3 regions of the Streptomyces sp. NPDC001492 genome follow, and region 1 is predicted to be linked to each of the others. Evidence: riboswitches for the same ligand, from Rfam matches in the RefSeq annotation. Region 1 holds a riboswitch; each other region holds the start of a gene.
What was found. Region 1 has a riboswitch for cobalamin ahead of ACWC1K_RS34070 (cobalamin biosynthesis protein). Riboswitches for the same ligand answer to the same signal wherever they lie in the genome.
Positions count from the first base shown of each region.

Region 2: linked by a shared signal. The riboswitch ahead of ACWC1K_RS45450 (ribonucleoside-diphosphate reductase subunit alpha) and the one ahead of ACWC1K_RS34070 (cobalamin biosynthesis protein) in region 1 are both predicted to bind cobalamin.
Region 3: linked by a shared signal. The riboswitch ahead of ACWC1K_RS08700 (CbtB domain-containing protein) and the one ahead of ACWC1K_RS34070 (cobalamin biosynthesis protein) in region 1 are both predicted to bind cobalamin.

Region 1 covers NZ_JBSFHW010000033.1:56,231-62,002, reverse strand. The annotation lists gene ACWC1K_RS34075 (cobyric acid synthase) at 1-281, opposite strand, end outside; gene ACWC1K_RS34070 (cobalamin biosynthesis protein) at 278-1,330, opposite strand; cobalamin riboswitch at 1,431-1,572, opposite strand; gene ACWC1K_RS34065 (hypothetical protein) at 1,719-1,946, opposite strand; gene ACWC1K_RS34060 (anion permease) at 1,980-3,230, opposite strand; gene ACWC1K_RS34055 (lysozyme) at 3,383-4,132, opposite strand; gene ACWC1K_RS34050 (class II aldolase/adducin family protein) at 4,329-5,060, shown strand; gene ACWC1K_RS34045 (alpha/beta hydrolase family protein) at 5,170-5,772, shown strand, end outside.
Region 2 covers NZ_JBSFHW010000063.1:38,180-43,951, reverse strand. The annotation lists gene ACWC1K_RS45460 (nucleotidyltransferase family protein) at 1-423, opposite strand, end outside; gene ACWC1K_RS45455 (ribonucleotide-diphosphate reductase subunit beta) at 451-1,464, opposite strand; gene ACWC1K_RS45450 (ribonucleoside-diphosphate reductase subunit alpha) at 1,464-3,818, opposite strand; cobalamin riboswitch at 3,943-4,071, opposite strand; gene ACWC1K_RS45445 (GNAT family N-acetyltransferase) at 4,134-4,640, opposite strand; gene ACWC1K_RS45440 (ATP-binding protein) at 4,928-5,772, shown strand, end outside.
Region 3 covers NZ_JBSFHW010000005.1:208,720-214,491, reverse strand. The annotation lists gene ACWC1K_RS08715 (DUF6479 family protein) at 1-173, opposite strand, end outside; gene ACWC1K_RS08710 (ferredoxin) at 279-650, shown strand; gene ACWC1K_RS08705 (histidine phosphatase family protein) at 654-1,226, opposite strand; cobalamin riboswitch at 1,327-1,509, shown strand; gene ACWC1K_RS08700 (CbtB domain-containing protein) at 1,513-1,734, shown strand; gene ACWC1K_RS08695 (CbtA family protein) at 1,760-2,515, shown strand; gene ACWC1K_RS08690 (acyl-CoA dehydrogenase family protein) at 2,655-3,833, shown strand; gene ACWC1K_RS08685 (oxygenase MpaB family protein) at 3,903-4,700, shown strand; gene ACWC1K_RS08680 (tetratricopeptide repeat protein) at 4,763-5,772, shown strand, end outside.

The DNA.
Region 1 (5,772 bases):
CCCATCAGCACGACCTGGCTGCTCTGCTCGCCACCGGGCTTGAGCAGCACGGGGTTCATCAGCGCGGTCGGCTCGACCCGGCAGGCCTGCGCCTGCATGGCCTGAGCCCGCCCGATCTCGGCACCCTCACGCGTCACAAACGAATTGAGGGACATGTTCTGCGCCTTGAAGGGCGCCACCTTGACCCCCTGCCGCACGAGCCAACGACAGATCCCGGCGGTGACGACACTCTTCCCGGCGTCGGAGGTGGTACCGGCAACGAGAAGCCCCCCGCCGGTCATGACGCACCGCCAACCGCTGTGGGCAGTCGTTCCGCTGGGGCGATGGCGGGCCCCCCGCTCGAGCGAAGCCGAGAGTGGGGGAGGGTGGGCACAGCCCCCACCGCCGGGCGCCTCGCCGCCCGCCCCCGCAGCACCGCCCCAGCCGCGCTGACCCCCAACGCCAGCCACCCCACCCGCCGCGACAACCGCACGGCCCGCTCGATGTCCCCGGCCTCCACAGCCCGCCCCTCCGCGTTCAGCACAGGCCGATGCTCGACCCGCCCCCCGTAAGACAAGGTCCCCCCGAGCCGCACCCCCAGCGCCCCCGCGAACGAGGCCTCCACAGGCCCGGCATTGGGACTCGGATGCTTCGCGGCGTCAGAACGCCAGGCGCGTACGGCCCCCCGGCCGTCACCCCCGGCAACGGCGGCCAGTACGGCGGTCAGACGGGCCCCCGGCCACCCCGCCACGTCGTCCAGCCGCGCCGAAGCCCACCCGTACCGCCGGTACCTGGCCGACTTGTGCCCCACCATGGCGTCGAGCGTGTTGACGGCCCGGAACCCGAGCAGCCCCGGCACCCCGCCCACGGCCCCCCACACCAGCGCCCCCACGACGGCGTCGGACGTGTTCTCGGCGACGGACTCCACCACCGCCCGCGCGATCCCGTCGGCGTCCAGGGCCTGCGGATCCCGTCCGCACAGATGCGGCAGCCTGGCCCGGGCGGCCTCGACGTCCCCGGTCTCCAGCGCACGCCCGATGCCACGGGCCTCGCGCGCGAGCGAAGTCCCCCCGACGACGGCCCAGGTGGCGGCCGCGGTCAGCGCGAGGGAGGCGGCACGGGACGGACGTACGGCTCTCTGCGCCACGACACCGAGCGCGATGGCGCCACCGGCGCACACGGCGGTGTGCAGTGCGCCCCACCCGCGGTGGTCCCGCCACAACACCCGCTCCACGGCACCTGCGGCCCGCCCGAACACGGCGACCGGATGTCCACGGCGCGGATCGCCGAGCAGATGGTCACCGAGGAGGCCGGCGGCGGCGCCGTACGCGAAGACGCGATCGGCACGCATCGGCTCAGCCGGCCGTGGGGTCGGGCAGGGACCTGGTCCTGTACCTCAAACGGCAGGCTGGCATGGCGACATGTCCTCACTCAGGGTGTCCACGCCCTGGTTCGACGAGACCGGCGGTGAGAGTTCCTGGCTCCCGGGGCTTACTACCCCGGTGACAGTGGCGGGACCGCGCCGGACTCGCACCGGCTTCCTCTCGCGCCGCCGTATATGGCCTCGGCAGTCCACCACGCCCCCGAACGGCAGTCAACTTGCCGTTGACCTGCGGCGGGGGAGTGTGCTGAGGCCCACACCCGGCGCTCGGATCCGCGCAGGAAAAACCCGCGGGGCGAGGAAGCACGAAAGGGTGCTTCCTCGCCCCGCGGGACGGTGGGGAGGCGGTCCGGCCGCCTCAGGCCTTGGCGATCACCAGATGGATCCCGTAGGCCACCGCCGCCGCGCACCCCGCGAAGGCCACGTACGCGCCGGCCACCGCGAGGGACGCCGAGTTGCCCTGCGCCACGGCCCGCTCGCGGCGCGACAGGCCCATGATGCCGAGGGTGAACAGGGCCACGAGGCCCACCGTGACCGCGAGGCTGACGCCGAAGACGGAGCCCAGGGCTGCCCAGTCGATCTTCATGCTGCTTCTCTTCCTTCGTACCGGTGGGCGGGCTCAGACGGCCGCGGCCGGCGGGGTCGCCGGGTCGGGGGCGGCGGTCACGGGGGCCGGGGCGGGGATCGTGGCCGTCAGGCCCTCGGTCACCGTGCCCGTGGGGGGCGGGGTCACGGCGGCGATCGCCGTGGTCACCACGCCCGCGGGTTCGTCGGTCTCGTTGACGTTCGACGCGTCGACGACCTCGCGCCGGGAGATCTTCCAGATGGCCGCACTGGCGACGACCAGGAAGACGGCGACGACGGCGGTGCCCCAGTCGCCGAGATCCGTGACGGACTCCGCGCCCGCACCGACCAGGGCGGCGGCCGGCAGCGTCAGGCACCAGGCCACGAGCATGCGGGTCGCCGTCGACCAGCGGACCACGCCGCCCTTGCGGCCGAGGCCCGCACCCATCACCGAACCGGAGACCGAGTGGGTGGTGGAGAGCGAGAAGCCGAGGTGCGAGGAGGCCAGGATGACCGTGGCCGCGCTGGTCTGGGCGGCGAAGCCCTGCTGCGGCTGGAGCTCGGTCAGTCCCTTGCCCATGGTGCGGATGATGCGCCAGCCGCCGAGCCAGGTGCCGAGCGCGATGGCGAGGCCCGCGGAGAGGATGACCCAGGTGGGCGGGTCGGAGTCGGGGGCGACGGCGCCGCCGGCGACCAGGGCGAGGGTGATGATGCCCATCGTCTTCTGTGCGTCGTTGGTGCCGTGGGCCAGCGAGACCAGGCCCGCGGAGGCGATCTGGCCGACGCGGTAGCCCTTTTCGGCGGCCTTGCCGTCGGCCTTCTTGCCGACGGTGTACGACAGCCGGGTCGCGAGCAGCGCTGCCAGGCCCGCGACGATCGGGGCGGCGAGCGCCGGGATGAGCACCTTGGTGACGAGCACGTCACCGTGCACCGCGCCCATGCCGGCCGAGGCGATGGTGGCGCCGATCAGACCGCCCATCAGGGCGTGCGAGGAACTGGAGGGAAGGCCGACGAGCCAGGTCAGCAGGTTCCAGAGGATCGCGCCGACCAGCGCCGCGAAGATGACCTCGGGACGTATGCCGGTCTCGTCGACGAGACCCTTGGAGATCGTGTTGGCGACCTCCACGGAGAGGAAGGCACCCGCAAGGTTCAGCACGGCGGACATGGCCACCGCGACCTTGGGCTTGAGCGCGCCGGTCGAGATGGTGGTGGCCATCGCGTTGGCGGTGTCGTGGAAACCGTTCGTGAAATCAAACGCGAGTGCGGTCACTACCACAATCGCGAGGATCAGCGAGAAGTTTTCCATTTACCCAGGCAATCGTTCGAAGTCAACGGTCGGTTGACCGTAGGCAACCTGGGTGAACGGAAGATGAACTGAGGGCGGCCGCACGATGTCTGGATAAGGGGGTCGCCGCTCCGCCCCGTGCCGGCGACCCCCGGTCCCCCGGCGCCGCTTGGTCAGTAGCCCCGGGCGAACTTCCTCAGCTGGGTCTGCGACCCGTTGAAGAGATTCTGGTCACCCGGCAGGCTGCCGCCGTTGTCGTACTGCCAGAAGGTCCAGAACGACCAGCCGGCCGGGAGAGAACCCGTGGCCCCGGAGCCGTGACGGGCTATCCACAGCGCGTGGTCGTGCGCGAACGCGCCGCTTCCGCCCGTGCAGGTGTTCCACCAGTGGGTGGTCGTGTAGATCACGGGATGGCGGCCGGTGAGCCGCTTCACCTCGCCGCTGAACGACTTGATCCAGCCGACCATGTGCGCCTTGCTCAGGCCGTAGCACCTGTGCTTGGCGCTGTACGGGTTGTATTCGATGTCGAGCGCGGGCGGCAGCGTCCAGCCGTCCGAACTCCACCTGCCGCCGTGGTTCACGAAGTACGCCGCCTGCGCCCTGCCCGACGACTTGTCCGGCAGCGCGAAGTGGTACGCGCCGCGGATGATGCCGGCGCTGCGGGCGCCGTTGTACTGCTGCCCGAAGTACGGATTGCTGTAGTTCGTGGACTCGGTCGCCTTGACGTAGACGAACCTGGCGCCCTTGGCCTTCGCGCTCGACCAGTCGACGTTCTTCTGGTGCGAGGAGACGTCGTGCCCCTTCGGCAGACTCGCCGCCGAGGCCGGAAGCCCGGCGAGAGCCGCCCCTGTGACGGTGAGTGCCGCCACCGAGACCGCGAGAACGCGGGTGCGGCGGCGCAGCGGTTTGCGATCACGAGCCATGTTTCCCCCCGGAATGGCGACGTGCACGACAAAACAACGGGAGATTACTGGAAGGTCGTCGAATGCCCGGTGATCTCAGGCCAAGCACGGAGAGAGGGGGATATGTCCCTATAAGGGGTCTTTCGGAGGCGTGGCTTCCGCCCTAAAGTGCCTCCGCCCCGCGGCGGGCCGGGGAGGTGCCTGGCAGGATCGCGGCATGGCTGAGCAGCGGCGGGACCAGCGAGGCGAACGGGATGCGCGAGAAGGCGTGCGGGGAGTGCCGGAGCGGTGGGGGAGGGGTCCGAGTGCCGAGGTGGCGCACGCTTGGGAGGCGCTCGTCGCGACCGCCCGCCGCACGGTCGCCGACGGCCTCGTCGTCGGCACCTCCGGCAATGTTTCGGTGCGCGTCGGGGACACCGTGCTGGTCACACCCTCGGGCGTGCCCTACGACCGGCTCGCGCCCGAGGACGTGACCGGCGTCGACCTCGAAGGCCGTCAGGTGCTCGGCACGCTCGTCCCGACGAGCGAACTCCCCATGCACCTCGCGATCCACCGGACCACCGACGCCCGCGCCGTGGTCCACACCCACGCCGTGCACGCGACGGCCGTCTCGACGCTCGTCCCCGAGCTCCCGGCGATCCACTACATGGCCGGCGCCCTCGGCGGACCCGTCCGAGTTGCCCCCTATGCGACATACGGCAGCGACGAGTTGGCCGAGAACATGCTCCACGCCCTCGCCGACCGCACCGCCTGCCTTCTGCAGAACCACGGCACGATGGCCTACGGCAGCACCCTCGACCAGGCCTACGACCGCACCGCCCAACTGGAATGGATGTGCCGGCTGTGGCTGACGGCCTCCTCGGTACCGGGCATGTCCCCGACGCTGCTGTCCCGCGAGCAGGTGGCGGAGGCGGGCGAGAAACTGCGGGGCTACGGGCAACGGAGGTGAGGCCCGGGAAACCGCACCCGGGCCGAGCCGGCACACCCTGCCGCAATCCGCATCACCCCGCGCCGTCCTCCCGCTGGCCGGTGGCCGGGTCCGCCAGGACACTGGACGGGTGCGCACAGTCAAAGCGACGGCCGCAGCCGTCACCGTGGCCCTGGCGGCCGGCGCGGCAAGCGTGGTCGCCGGCCGGTTCGCGAGCGACGCGGCGCTCAAGGCGCCGCCGGGCCGGCCCCTGCCCACCGAACCCCAGCTCACCGTGCACGCCACGGCCGCCGGGCAGATCGCGCTCACCCGCGACCTGGCGGCCATGCGCCCGGGCACCTACGGCCTCACCGGCGACGGCACCCACGCGGTCGTCGGCCCCGTCCTCGCCACCGCCACGCACTCCGCCGACACCGTCGTCCGCCGCCTGGAACGGGTCACCCACGGCACCCTGGAGCCCGGCGACAAGGTCTGGCTGACCCCGAACGTGCACACCGGCGATCCGGGCAGCGCCCTCGGCCTGCCCCACACCGACGTGGACATCCCCGGCGAACTCGGCTCCCTGCCCGCCTGGTTCGTGCCCGGAGTGCGGGACACCTGGGTGATCGCCGTGCACGGTCTGGGAGCCACCCGCGAACTCGCCATGAACATCATGGAGTTCCTGCACCGCCAGCGCTTCCCGGTGCTGGCCCTCGCCTACCGCGGCGACCCCGGCGCACCCCGCTCCCCCGAC
Region 2 (5,772 bases), on a different contig from region 1:
TACGCCCAGGCAGCAGGTCGTGGCGGCGAAGCTGTCGATCGCCGCCTCCGTGGAGTCGTACGGCGGGCACGGCACCCCGAACCTGTCCTCGTACCAGAGGTGCACGCGTGCCTCGTTGCGGATCTCGACCTCGGCCGGGAGATCCGCGAAGATCTCCCGGCCGGCCTTGATCACGGCGTCCTCGGCCTCCCAGGACAGGTCGTCGGCGTCGAAGTAGAAGACGTCGTAGTCCTTGATGCCGGCGGTGGGCGGACGGTCGGTGACGACGTTCCAGACGGTCTGGAAGACGCACCCGGCGGTGAGATACCAGCCGGGCAGCGCCATCGTCGCGGTCCGCTCCAGCACCTCGGTCAGGACGCTGTTGCGGGTCAACGCCGCACGCAGGGAGTCGAGTTGCTCATCCAGGGAAAGACGGCTGATCACCCTCCCGGCATATCACAGCCGGGACCGTCAGAAGTCCTCGTCCAGGTCGACCGTGCCCTCCACCGCCACCTGGTACGCCGAAGGACGGCGCTCGAAGAAGTTGGTCAGTTCCTGGACGCCCTGCAACTCCATGAAGGAGAAGGGGTTCTCGGAGCCGTACACCGGGGCGAAGCCGAGGCGGGTGAGGCGCTGGTCGGCGACGCACTCCAGGTACTGGCGCATCGACTCGGTGTTCATGCCGGGCAGACCGTCCCCGCACAGGTCGCGCCCGAACTGCAGCTCCGCCTCGACGGCCTCCCGCAGCATGTCCGTCACCTGCTGCTCGAGCTGGTCGTCGAAGAGCTCCGGCTCCTCCTTGCGGACGGTGTCGACGACGTCGAACGCGAAGCTCATGTGCATCGTCTCGTCGCGGAAGACCCAGTTGGTGCCGGTGGCCAGGCCGTGCAGCAGGCCGCGGCTGCGGAACCAGTAGACGTACGCGAAAGCACCGTAGAAGAACAGGCCCTCGATGCAGGCGGCGAAGCAGATCAGGTTGAGCAGGAAGCGGCGGCGGTCGGACGTGGACTCCAGGCGGTCAAGGCTGTCCACCGAGTCCATCCACTTGAAGCAGAACTGGGCCTTCTCGCGGATGGAGGGGATGTTCTCGACGGCGGCGAAGGCGGCGGCGCGGTCCTCCGGGTCGGGCAGGTAGGTGTCCAGGAGGGTCAGATAGAACTGGACGTGCACGGCCTCCTCGAACAGCTGGCGGCTCAGATAGAGCCGCGCCTCCGGGGAGTTGATGTGCTTGTACAGGGTCAGGACCAGGTTGTTCGCCACGATTGAGTCGCCCGTCGCGAAGAAGGCGACCAGGCGGCCGATCAGGTGCTGCTCGGCGGGCGTGAGCTTCGCGAGGTCGGCCACGTCCGAGTGGAGGTCGACCTCCTCCACGGTCCAGGTGTTCTTGATGGCGTCCCGGTAGCGCTCGTAGAAGTCCGGGTAGCGCATGGGGCGCAGGGTCAGTTCGAAGCCCGGGTCGAGGAGATTGGCGTTACGGGTGGTCATTACTGGCAGGCCTCGCAGGACTCGGGGTTTTCCAGGGAGCAGGCGACCGCTTCGGGGTCGGCTGCTTGCTGCACGGGGATGGTCGCCTGGGCGGCCCGGGCGATCCGGGTCGCCGGGCGGGAGCGCAGGTAGTACGTCGTCTTCAGACCCTGCTTCCAGGCGTACGCGTACATCGAGGAGAGCTTGCCGATGGTCGGCGTCTCCAGGAACAGGTTCAGGGACTGGGACTGGTCCAGGAACGGGGTGCGGGCGGCGGCCATGTCGATGAGCCCGCGCTGCGGGATCTCCCACGCCGTGCGGTACAGGGCGCGTACATCGGCCGGGATCCAGGCGAAGTCCTGCACCGAGCCGTTCGACTCGCGCAGCGCCTCGCGGGTGCGGGCGTCCCAGACGCCGAGCTCCTTGAGGTCCTTCACCAGGTAGGAGTTGACCTGGAGGAACTCGCCGGAGAGGGTCTCGCGCTTGAAGAGGTTGGAGACCTGCGGCTCGATGCACTCGTACACGCCCGCGATCGACGCGATGGTGGCGGTGGGGGCGATCGCGAGGAGGAGCGAGTTGCGCATGCCGACGGCGGCGACGCGTTCCCGGAGGGCCGCCCAGCGCTCCGGCCAGGTGAGTTCGGTGTCGTAGTGGTCGGGGTGCAGGACACCGCGGGCCGTACGGGTCTTCTCCCAGGCCGGCAGCGGGCCGCTCCGCTCGGCGAGGTCGGCGGAGGCTTCGTACGCGGCGAGCATGATGCGCTCGGCGATCCGGGTGGACAGGGCCTTGGCCTCGGGGGAGTCGAAGGGCAGGCGGAGCTTGAAGAAGACGTCCTGGAGACCCATCGCGCCCAGGCCCACGGGGCGCCAGCGGGCGTTCGAACGGCCCGCCTGCTCGGTGGGGTAGAAGTTGATGTCGACCACGCGGTCCAGGAAGGTCACGGCCGTGCGGACCGTCTCGTCCAGCCGCTCCCAGTCGATGTCCTGACCGACCACGAACGCGCCGAGGTTGACCGAACCCAGGTTGCAGACCGCCGTCTCGCCGTCGTCCGTGACCTCCAGGATCTCGGTGCAGAGGTTGGAGGAGTGGACGACATGGCCCGGCTCGGCGGTCTGGTTGGCGGTCCGGTTGGCGGCGTCCTTGAAGGTCATCCAGCCGTTGCCGGTCTGCGCGAGGGCGCGCATCATGCGGCCGTAGAGGTCACGGGCGGGGATGGTCTTCTTCGCGAGCCCCGCCTCCTCTGCCTTGCGGTAGGCGGCGTCGAACTCCTCACCCCACAGGTCCACCAGCTCCGGCACGTCCGCCGGGGAGAACAGGGACCACTGCCCGTCGGCGTTCACGCGGCGCATGAACTCGTCCGGGACCCAGTGCGCGAGGTTCAGGTTGTGCGTACGGCGGGCGTCCTCACCGGTGTTGTCGCGCAGCTCCAGGAACTCCTCGATGTCGGAGTGCCAGGTCTCCAGGTAGACGGCGGCCGCGCCCTTGCGCCGGCCGCCCTGGTTCACGGCGGCGACCGAGGCGTCGAGGGTCTTCAGGAACGGGACGATGCCGTTGGAGTGGCCGTTGGTGCCGCGGATGAGGGAGCCGCGGGCGCGGATGCGGCTGTACGACAGGCCGATGCCGCCGGCGTGCTTCGAGAGGCGGGCGACCTGGTGGTAGCGGTCGTAGATGGAGTCCAGCTCGTCCAGCGGGGAGTCGAGGAGGTAGCAGGACGACATCTGGGGGTGCCGGGTGCCGGAGTTGAAGAGGGTGGGGGAGGACGGGAGGTAGTCGAGGCGGCTCATGAGCCGGTAGAGGGCCTCGACTTCCTCGAGTGCGCGTGTGGTGTCGTCCTCGGCCAGGCCGCTCGCCACCCTCAGCATGAAGTGCTGCGGCGTCTCGATGACCTGGCGGGTGATGGGGTGCCGGAGCAGATAGCGGCTGTGCAGGGTGCGCAGGCCGAAGTAGCCGAAACGGTCATCGGCCTGAGGGTCGATGAGGGCGTCGAGGCGGTCGGCGTGGACCCGTACGAACTCCGCCGTGCGGTCGGCGACGAGGCCCTCGCGGTGGCCGACGGCGACGGACTCGGTGAAGGACCTGACGCCCTGGGAGGCTGCCTCCGCGGCGATGCCGATCGTCAGCAGCCGGGCGGCCAGCTGCGAGTAGGCGGGGTCCTCGGAGATGAGGCCGGCGGCCGCCTCCGTGGCCAGTTCGCGCAGCTCCGTCTCGTCCGCACGGGCGGACCGGCCGCGCAGCGCGGCGGCGGCGACCCGGCCGGGGTCGGCGTCGGGAAGGTCGGCGGTCAGCCCGGTCAGGGTCCGCAGCAGCGCGGCTCCCAGGCCGTCCTCGGCCACGGCGGCGCTGGCTGAAACCGGGTCTGCTGGCGCGATGGTCACGTGAGGCTCTCCCTCGCTCGGCACGGGGGCCTTGCGGAGGGCAGGGGGCAGTCACGAGCGCACACGGCGTCGCGTCCACCGGCCCACTCCACGAGGCCCGGACGTCACAGCACCCGGGCCACGGCGGCCGGGCGCACTGTCGGCAGGTCCTCGGACTGACGCCCATATGTGTGCGAACACGTATGGGTACACCGTTGCGGGACAGTTCCGGATTCGCACCGGATTCCCCTGCGACGACAGCGAGCATGAGCATACATCTTGTGCCGGGTGAGGACAGCACCCCCATATGTTGTGTCGCGCCGACTTCGGAGCGTGTCAGAGTGTCAACTCATAGGTGAGGAGCAGGATGTCCTCGTTCCCCGGAACCGGATGCCAGTCGCGCTCGGGGACGCGGACGAAGCCGAGGCGTTCGTAGATCCGGTGGGCGGCACGCATCGAGCCCTGGGTCGACAGGACGAGGCCGGTGCGGCCGGGCGTGGCCCTGGACCGGTCGATGCAGGCGCGCACGAGGGCCTCGCCGATGCCACGGCGGCGGGCGGCCGGGGCGACGGCGAGCATCCGTATCTCGCTCTCCGAAGGCCCGGCTATCTCGGAAAGGGGACCGCCGGACGGCACGAAGGTCACGCCCCCGAGGAGGCGGTCGCGCTCCACGGCCACCAGGACCTGCGCGTGGGCCGCCCGTTTGGCGACGTCCTTCAGCTCGCCGAGGTACCAGTCGCTGCCTGCGAAGTCGAGCAGCCCGTCGCCGAGGTAGGCCTGGGCGGTGATCTCGCCGAGAGTCTCGTACTCGTCGGGCTCCGCCTGCCGGATCACGATGTCCATGGCCCGAGTCTGCCGGACGGGTAGGACAACGGGCCTCGGGTTTTCCACAGGGGGTCTCGTGACCCGACCCCGGGTTGCGGGGCGTTGGGGGAGTGCTTCCAATGGAAGGAGGTACAGGCGTCGGCGTGGGCCTCCGATCCCGAGAACCGCTCTCGGAGGGAGAACGCACGATGTCGGTCGCCCGTCACTCGCCCAGCAGGACGCGGCCACGAAGAGCGTTGCGTCCAAAGGCCCGCGGGGGCACCGCCCGCCCCAGGAAATGGCGCAGATGGTTCTCCTACGCCAACGTGACCAGGATCGTGTGGCTGACCGCCCTGCTCGCGGTCCTCGCCTGGTGCGGGGAGGGTGTGTACATCTGGTTCGCGCATACGTCGACCGGGTTCGAGCACCTGCGGCAGAGCAAGGGGTTCGACGCCGTCCTGCTGTTCGTCGGTCCCGTGCTCACCGCTTCACTCGCCGCCGCGCTCTTCCTGTTCTGGTGGTACAGCTGGACCAAGCGGCGTTACCTGGCGAAGGCGCGTGGGGATCCCCGGGGACTGATGCCCACCGCCGGGCAGGACACCGCCGAGATCGTCGGCCGCGAGGAGGTTGTCCAGGTCATCGCCGAACGGCTGCGGGAGCGTGACACGCGCAGGCCCTATCTCCTCGTCGGAGGTGTCGGCGCGGGCAAGACCGCCGTCCTTGTACGGCTCACCGAACTGCTCGCCCGGCTGAACGCCGTGCCCGTGCCGATCAGGCTGAGGGACGCGGACGGCGGGACCGACCTCAACTTCGAGCGCATGGCCAAGCAGCGCTTCGCCGACGAGGCGCCCCAGGGCGTTCTGGCGCGCGGCAAGACCGAGCGGGTCTGGCAGCAACTGCTGGCCGACGACAAGCCGGTGGTGATAGCCGACGGGCTGGAAGAGGCGCTCCTCGACGGCGAACTCCAGCAGCACCGCGACAACATCATCCGTCAGGCCATCCAGCGCGCCTATGACGAGAAGCTGCCCCTGGTCATCGCCTCCCGGCCGCACAGTCCGCTGGAGAGCACCCCCGCCGCGATCGTCGAGCTGGAACCGCTGAGCGAGGAGGAGGCCCTCCGGTTCCTCGAAGGGCAGGTACCGGGCACGGACGAGCGCCGGGTGGACTGGAT
Region 3 (5,772 bases), on a different contig from region 1:
AGCCGCGGCTGATCCTCCGGGCGCGGCGGAGCGGGTTCGCGGCGACGGATGCGGGCGCCCAGCAAGAAGGCACCGATCAGCAGGGCCACGACCGCCACCCCCACGACGACCAGGCCGATTCCGAGTGCGCCGCGACCTGCGGCGATGTTCATGTCCATCCATGAGGTGCTCATGGGCTCGCGGGTACCCATGGGACCCGGTGCGAACCGACCCGGCCGAAGTCGGCCGGACCGCGGTTCCCGGTGTTTGAGGCGATCGACGACGGCAACCCGCCAGGTGTGACTTCGACGACCCAGCAGGAGCTCTTCCGGTTCCTGGAGGACCGCTTCGCCTGCGCGCAGGCCTGCACCGAGTGCGCACGCGCGTGTGCTCTGCGCGCAAGCCTCGTGGATCCGGACGGCACGGAGGAGCAGGAACTCGTACGACGCAAGGGCATCATGTGCGCGGAGGTGTGCGACGCGACCTGCCGTGTGCTGTCCGAGCAGAACCACCTGGACGAGGCCGCCATCCGCATCCAGGTGGAGTGGTGCCGCACCGTGTGCCTGGAGGGTGCGCACGCCTTCGACCGGCTGCCGGGCGCCGAGGACGGCGCCAAGGCCTGCCGGCAGTGCGCCGAGGCGTGCACGGAATTCCTCGTCACCCTGAACTGACGCTCACGGCGCGCCGACCGGCTGCCCGAGCCGCACGTTCCAGCGCCCGGACCTGCCGCTGAGCTCGATCGCCGTCAGCGGCGGGACATCCGCCCGCCAGAACGCCGACTCCGGCGCCCCGAGCGCCCGCACCACCGCGGCCCGTACGGCCTCGGGTTCGACCACGGCGAGCGTCCGGCCCGGTGTCCGCGCGACCGCCTCCAGCCAGCCCGCCACCCGGTCGCACAGCGCCGTCACCGACTCCCCACCGTGCGGCGCGGCCGCGGGGTCCGACAGCCAGCGGGCCAGCGCCTCCGGCTCGCGCTGGCTCACCTCCGCCAGCGTCGCACCGCGCCAGCGGCCCGCGTCCAGAGCCGCCAACTCCGGCGCGTCCACGGCGTCGAGACCGAGAGCCTGCGCCGTCTCGCGGCAGCGCACGGTGGGGGAGACCCGGACCCGTTCCGCCGCCGGGAGCGTGCCGGCGGCCGCCCGTGCCTGCCGCAGCCCCGAGGCGTCGAGCGGGCAGCCGTCGTCGAAGCGCGCCTCCCTGAGCGCCGCGGTGAGCGCAGGTGAGACCAAGATCACTCGGCTTGTCATACGTCCGTCCCCGCCCTCGACATTCCCTCAAATCCCTTGATCCGACGGCTGAAACGGCTCACCAGGGGCGCTCGCCGCCGATCCGTGCGCTCTTGGCCGCAACTCTGCTTCGCGGTACCTTCTCGTGGATATTGACGACGGCACAGCGGAAGCCGGTGGAAGTCCGGCACGGTCGCGCCACTGTAAGTCCGGTACGCACCCTGGGTGCGCACCGGGTGAGTCAGACCCGCCCCGTCGTCGCGTGCACCACCGAGACGGGACGCGAGTTCCCCCAGGAGGGCCTGCCATGGCGCAGTCTGTCGCTCAGCCGACCACCACCCCCACCGCCGTACCCGCAAAGCTGCCGATCGGCGCGATCGTCCCCTGGGCGGTCTTCTTCGGCATCCTGATGCTGGTACTGCTCTACTTCGTCGGCGCCGAGCAGGGCGCCACCTCCGTGATGAACGGATCTGACGTGCACGAGTGGGTGCACGACGCCCGTCACCTGCTCGGCTTCCCCTGCCACTGAGGGCGGCGAGAAAGCACAGCCGCTCATGAACTCGGCAACCGTCCGCAACCTCCTGGTGCGCGGCATGCTCGCGGGACTCGCCGCGGGCCTGCTCGCCCTGGTCGTCGCCTACTTCCTCGGTGAACCGCGCGTCGACGCGGCCATCGCCTACGAGGAGGCTCACTCGCACGAGCACGGCATGGAAGTCGTCAGCCGCACGATGCAGTCCACCGCGGGCCTGTCCACCGGTGTCCTGGTCTACGGCGTCGCGTTCGGCGGCATCGCCGCTCTCGCGTACTGCTTCGCGCTCGGCCGCATCGGCCGCTTCGGGCCGCGCGCGAGCGCGCTGCTCCTCGCGGCCGCCGGTCTGATCGCCGTGTACGTCGTGCCGTTCCTGAAGTACCCGGCCAACCCGCCGTCCGTCGGCGACCCGGGCACCATCGGCAAGCGCACCACGCTGTACTTCCTGATGATGGTGCTCAGCGTGCTGCTGGCCGTCGCCACCGTCATCCTGGGCAAGCGCCTCGCGCCGCGCCTGGGCAACTGGAACGCGACGCTCGCCGCGGGCGCGTTCTTCCTCCTCGCCGTCGGGCTCGCGTATGCGTTCCTGCCGGCCGTCAACGAGGTCCCGAAGGACTTCTCCGCCACCCTGCTCTGGCAGTTCCGACTGGCCGCCCTGGCCGTCCAGCTGACCCTGTGGACCTCCTTCGGGCTGGTCTTCGGGGTGCTGGCGGAGCGGGTGCTCGCCCCGAAACCGGCGCGGGTGGACGGCGCCACCCGGGCAACTCCCGTCGCCCCCTGACCGGTTCCGCCGGCTCACTCGGCAAAGGGCCCCCGGTCGACGACCGGGGGCCCTTTCCCTGTCCCTCGCCATTCCCAATTTCTGGAACACGTTCTACGGTGTGCGCCGTCAGGACCGGCCTGGGAAGCCTGGAGGCGCCGTGCACCTCGAATACACGCCCGAGCAGCAGCGGCTGCGCACCGAACTGCGCGCGTACTTCGCCGAGTTGGTGCCGGACAACGCCTACGCACGGCACGGCGACCCGGCCGCCCAGAAACGCTTCTACCGCGAGACCATCCGGCGCCTGGGCACGGACGGCTGGCTCGGCGTGGGCTGGCCGAAGGAGTACGGCGGGCGCGGTCTGACCGCGATGGAGCAGTTCATCTTCTTCGACGAGGCCGCCCAGGCCGGCGTACCACTGCCGCTGATGGCGCTGAACACCGTCGGGCCGACGATCATGCAGTTCGGCACGGAGGAGCAGAAGGCGTACTTCCTGCCCAAGATCCTCGCCGGCGAGATCGACTTCGCGATCGGCTACAGCGAGCCCGACGCGGGGACGGATCTCGCGTCCCTGAAGACGCGCGCGGTGTTCGACGGCGACGGGTACGTCGTCAACGGGCAGAAGATCTGGACCACCAACGGCGACACCGCGGACTGGGTGTGGCTCGCGACCCGCACCGACCCCGAGGCACCGCCTCACAAGGGCATCACCATGCTCCTCGTCCCCACCACCGACCCCGGCTACTCCTGCACCGTCATCAACACCCTTGCCTCGCACGACACCACGGCCAGCTACTACGAGAACATCCGCGTCCCCGTCTCCCGCCGCGTCGGCGCCGAGAACCAGGGCTGGCGGCTGATCACCAACCAGCTCAATCACGAGCGCGTCACCCTCGCCGCCCACGGCACCATGGCCATCCGCGCCCTGCAGGACGTGCAGCGCTGGGCCATGGAGACCAAGCTGGCCGACGGCCGCCGCGTCGTCGACCTGCCCTGGGTGCGCCGCCGGCTCGCCCAGACCCACACCAGGCTGGATGCGATGAAGCTGCTCAACTGGCGGATGGTGCACGCCGTCCAGAACGGCACCCTCACCCCCCAGGACGCCTCCGCGGTCAAGGTCTACGGCTCCGAGGCGCGCCGGGACGCCTACGCCTGGCTGATGGAGATCGTCGGCGCTGCGGGCGCGCTGAAGGAGGGCTCCGCCGGTGCCGTCCTCCACGGCGAACTGGAGCGCGGCTACCGCTCCGCCGTGATCTTCACCTTCGGCGGCGGGAACAACGAGATCCAGCGGGAGATCATCTCGTGGATCGGTCTGGGGATGCCCAGGGTGCGGCGCTAGCCTGCAAGGGTGAGGGACATCCACGCAGGTGACCCCGGGCTCTTCGGGCCGTCCTCGGTGACCTGGCAGATGCACGGCGACCCGATGATGTGGGTCGCCGGAGTCCGCGCGCTCTACCTTCAGGCGCTGCATCCCCGGGCCGTGCGTGGCGTCATGCAGAACTCCGACTTCCGGCGCGATGCCTGGGGCCGGCTGATGCGCACCGCCAACTTCGTCGGCACCATCACCTACGGCACCACCGAGGCCGCCGAGCGGGCCGGCGCCCGCGTCCGGAAGATCCACACCATGCTGTCGGCGACCGACCCGGACACGGGGGAGCGGTACGGCGTCGACGAACCCGAGCTGCTGCTGTGGGTGCACTGCGCCGAGATCGACTCCTATCTGCAGGTCGCGCGCCGCTCCGGCTTCCCGCTCACCGACGCGCAGGCCGACCGCTACATCGGTGAACAGCGTGCCGGTGCCCGCCTGGTCGGGCTCGACCCCGACGCCGTACCGGCCGACCAGGAGGAGTTGGCCGCCTACTTCGAGAAGGTGCGGCCCGAGCTCGCCGTCGGACCCGAGGCGCGCGAAGTGGACGACTTCCTGCTCCGCCCGCCGACGCACCCGCTCCTCGTCCCCGCGCGCGAGGTGCTGTGGCGGCGCGTGGCCCGACTGGCGTACGCCGCCCTGCCGCCGTACGCCCATGAGCTGTACGGCCGACCCGCCCCGAAACCCGACACCGTCACCCTGCAACTGCGCGCCACAGGCAACGTGCTTCGCTGCATTCCCGCACGTCTGCGCTGGCAACTCCCGCCCAAACACATCCTGCGCGCCATGTCACGGCTCGGCCCCGGCTCCCGCCCGGCACCGTACAAACTCGGACGATAGCTCGCCATACTGGACGAGCCAGGGGTGGCCGGGACGGAAAGTTACGGGGGCGATCGCAGCAGATGGGGGACAGCAGGCTGATCCAGGGCCGGTACCGGCTGCTCGACCTGATCGGGCGGGGCGGTATGGGCGAGGTGTGGCGATCGCGCGACGAGTCGCTCGGCCGGCATGTCGCCGTCAAGTGCCTCAAGCCCCTCGGTCCGCACCACGACCAGTCCTTCACCCGCGTCCTCAGGGAGCGCTTTCGCCGCGAGGCCCGCGTGGCCGCCGCCCTCCAGCACCGCGGGATCACCGTCGTGCACGACTTCGGCGAGTCCGACGGCATCCTCTACCTGGTGATGGAACTCCTGGAGGGCCGCAACCTCTCCCAGCTCCTTGAGGACAACAAGCACCACCCGCTGCCGGTCGGCGACGTCGTCGAGATCGCCGAGCAGGTCGCCTCCGCCCTCGCGTACACCCACCAGCAGGGCATCGTGCACCGCGATCTGAAGCCCGCCAACATCATGCGGCTGGCCGACGGCACCGTGAAGATCTGCGACTTCGGCATCGCTCGTCTAGGCCACGACATCGGCTTCACCTCGCGCCTCACCGGCACCGGCATCGCCATGGGCACCCCGCACTACATGTCGCCGGAGCAGATCGGCGGCTCGGAGGTCGACCAGCGCAGCGACCTGTACTCGCTGGGCTGCGTCCTGTACGAGATCGCCACCGGGGCCCCGCCGTTCGACCTCGACGACGCCTGGGCGATCCTCGTCGGCCACCGTGACACCCCGCCCCGCCCGCCGCGCAGCCACCGAGCCGAACTCCCCGAGTACCTCGAGAAGATCATCCTGGACCTGCTGGCCAAGCTCCCCGAGCAACGCCCGCACGACGCCCGGGAGTTGGGCCGCCGTCTCACTGCGGGCCGGACGACACCGGCGTACGTACCGACCGTCGTGACCCCGCAGCCGGCACTGCGACCGCCGGAGCAGGTGCCCTCCCGCGAGCCCCGTCTGCCCTCCTGGACGCGCGGCATGACCACCGGTCACAAGGCCACCGGCGCTGGTCTCGGCACCACACCGCCGGACGCCGG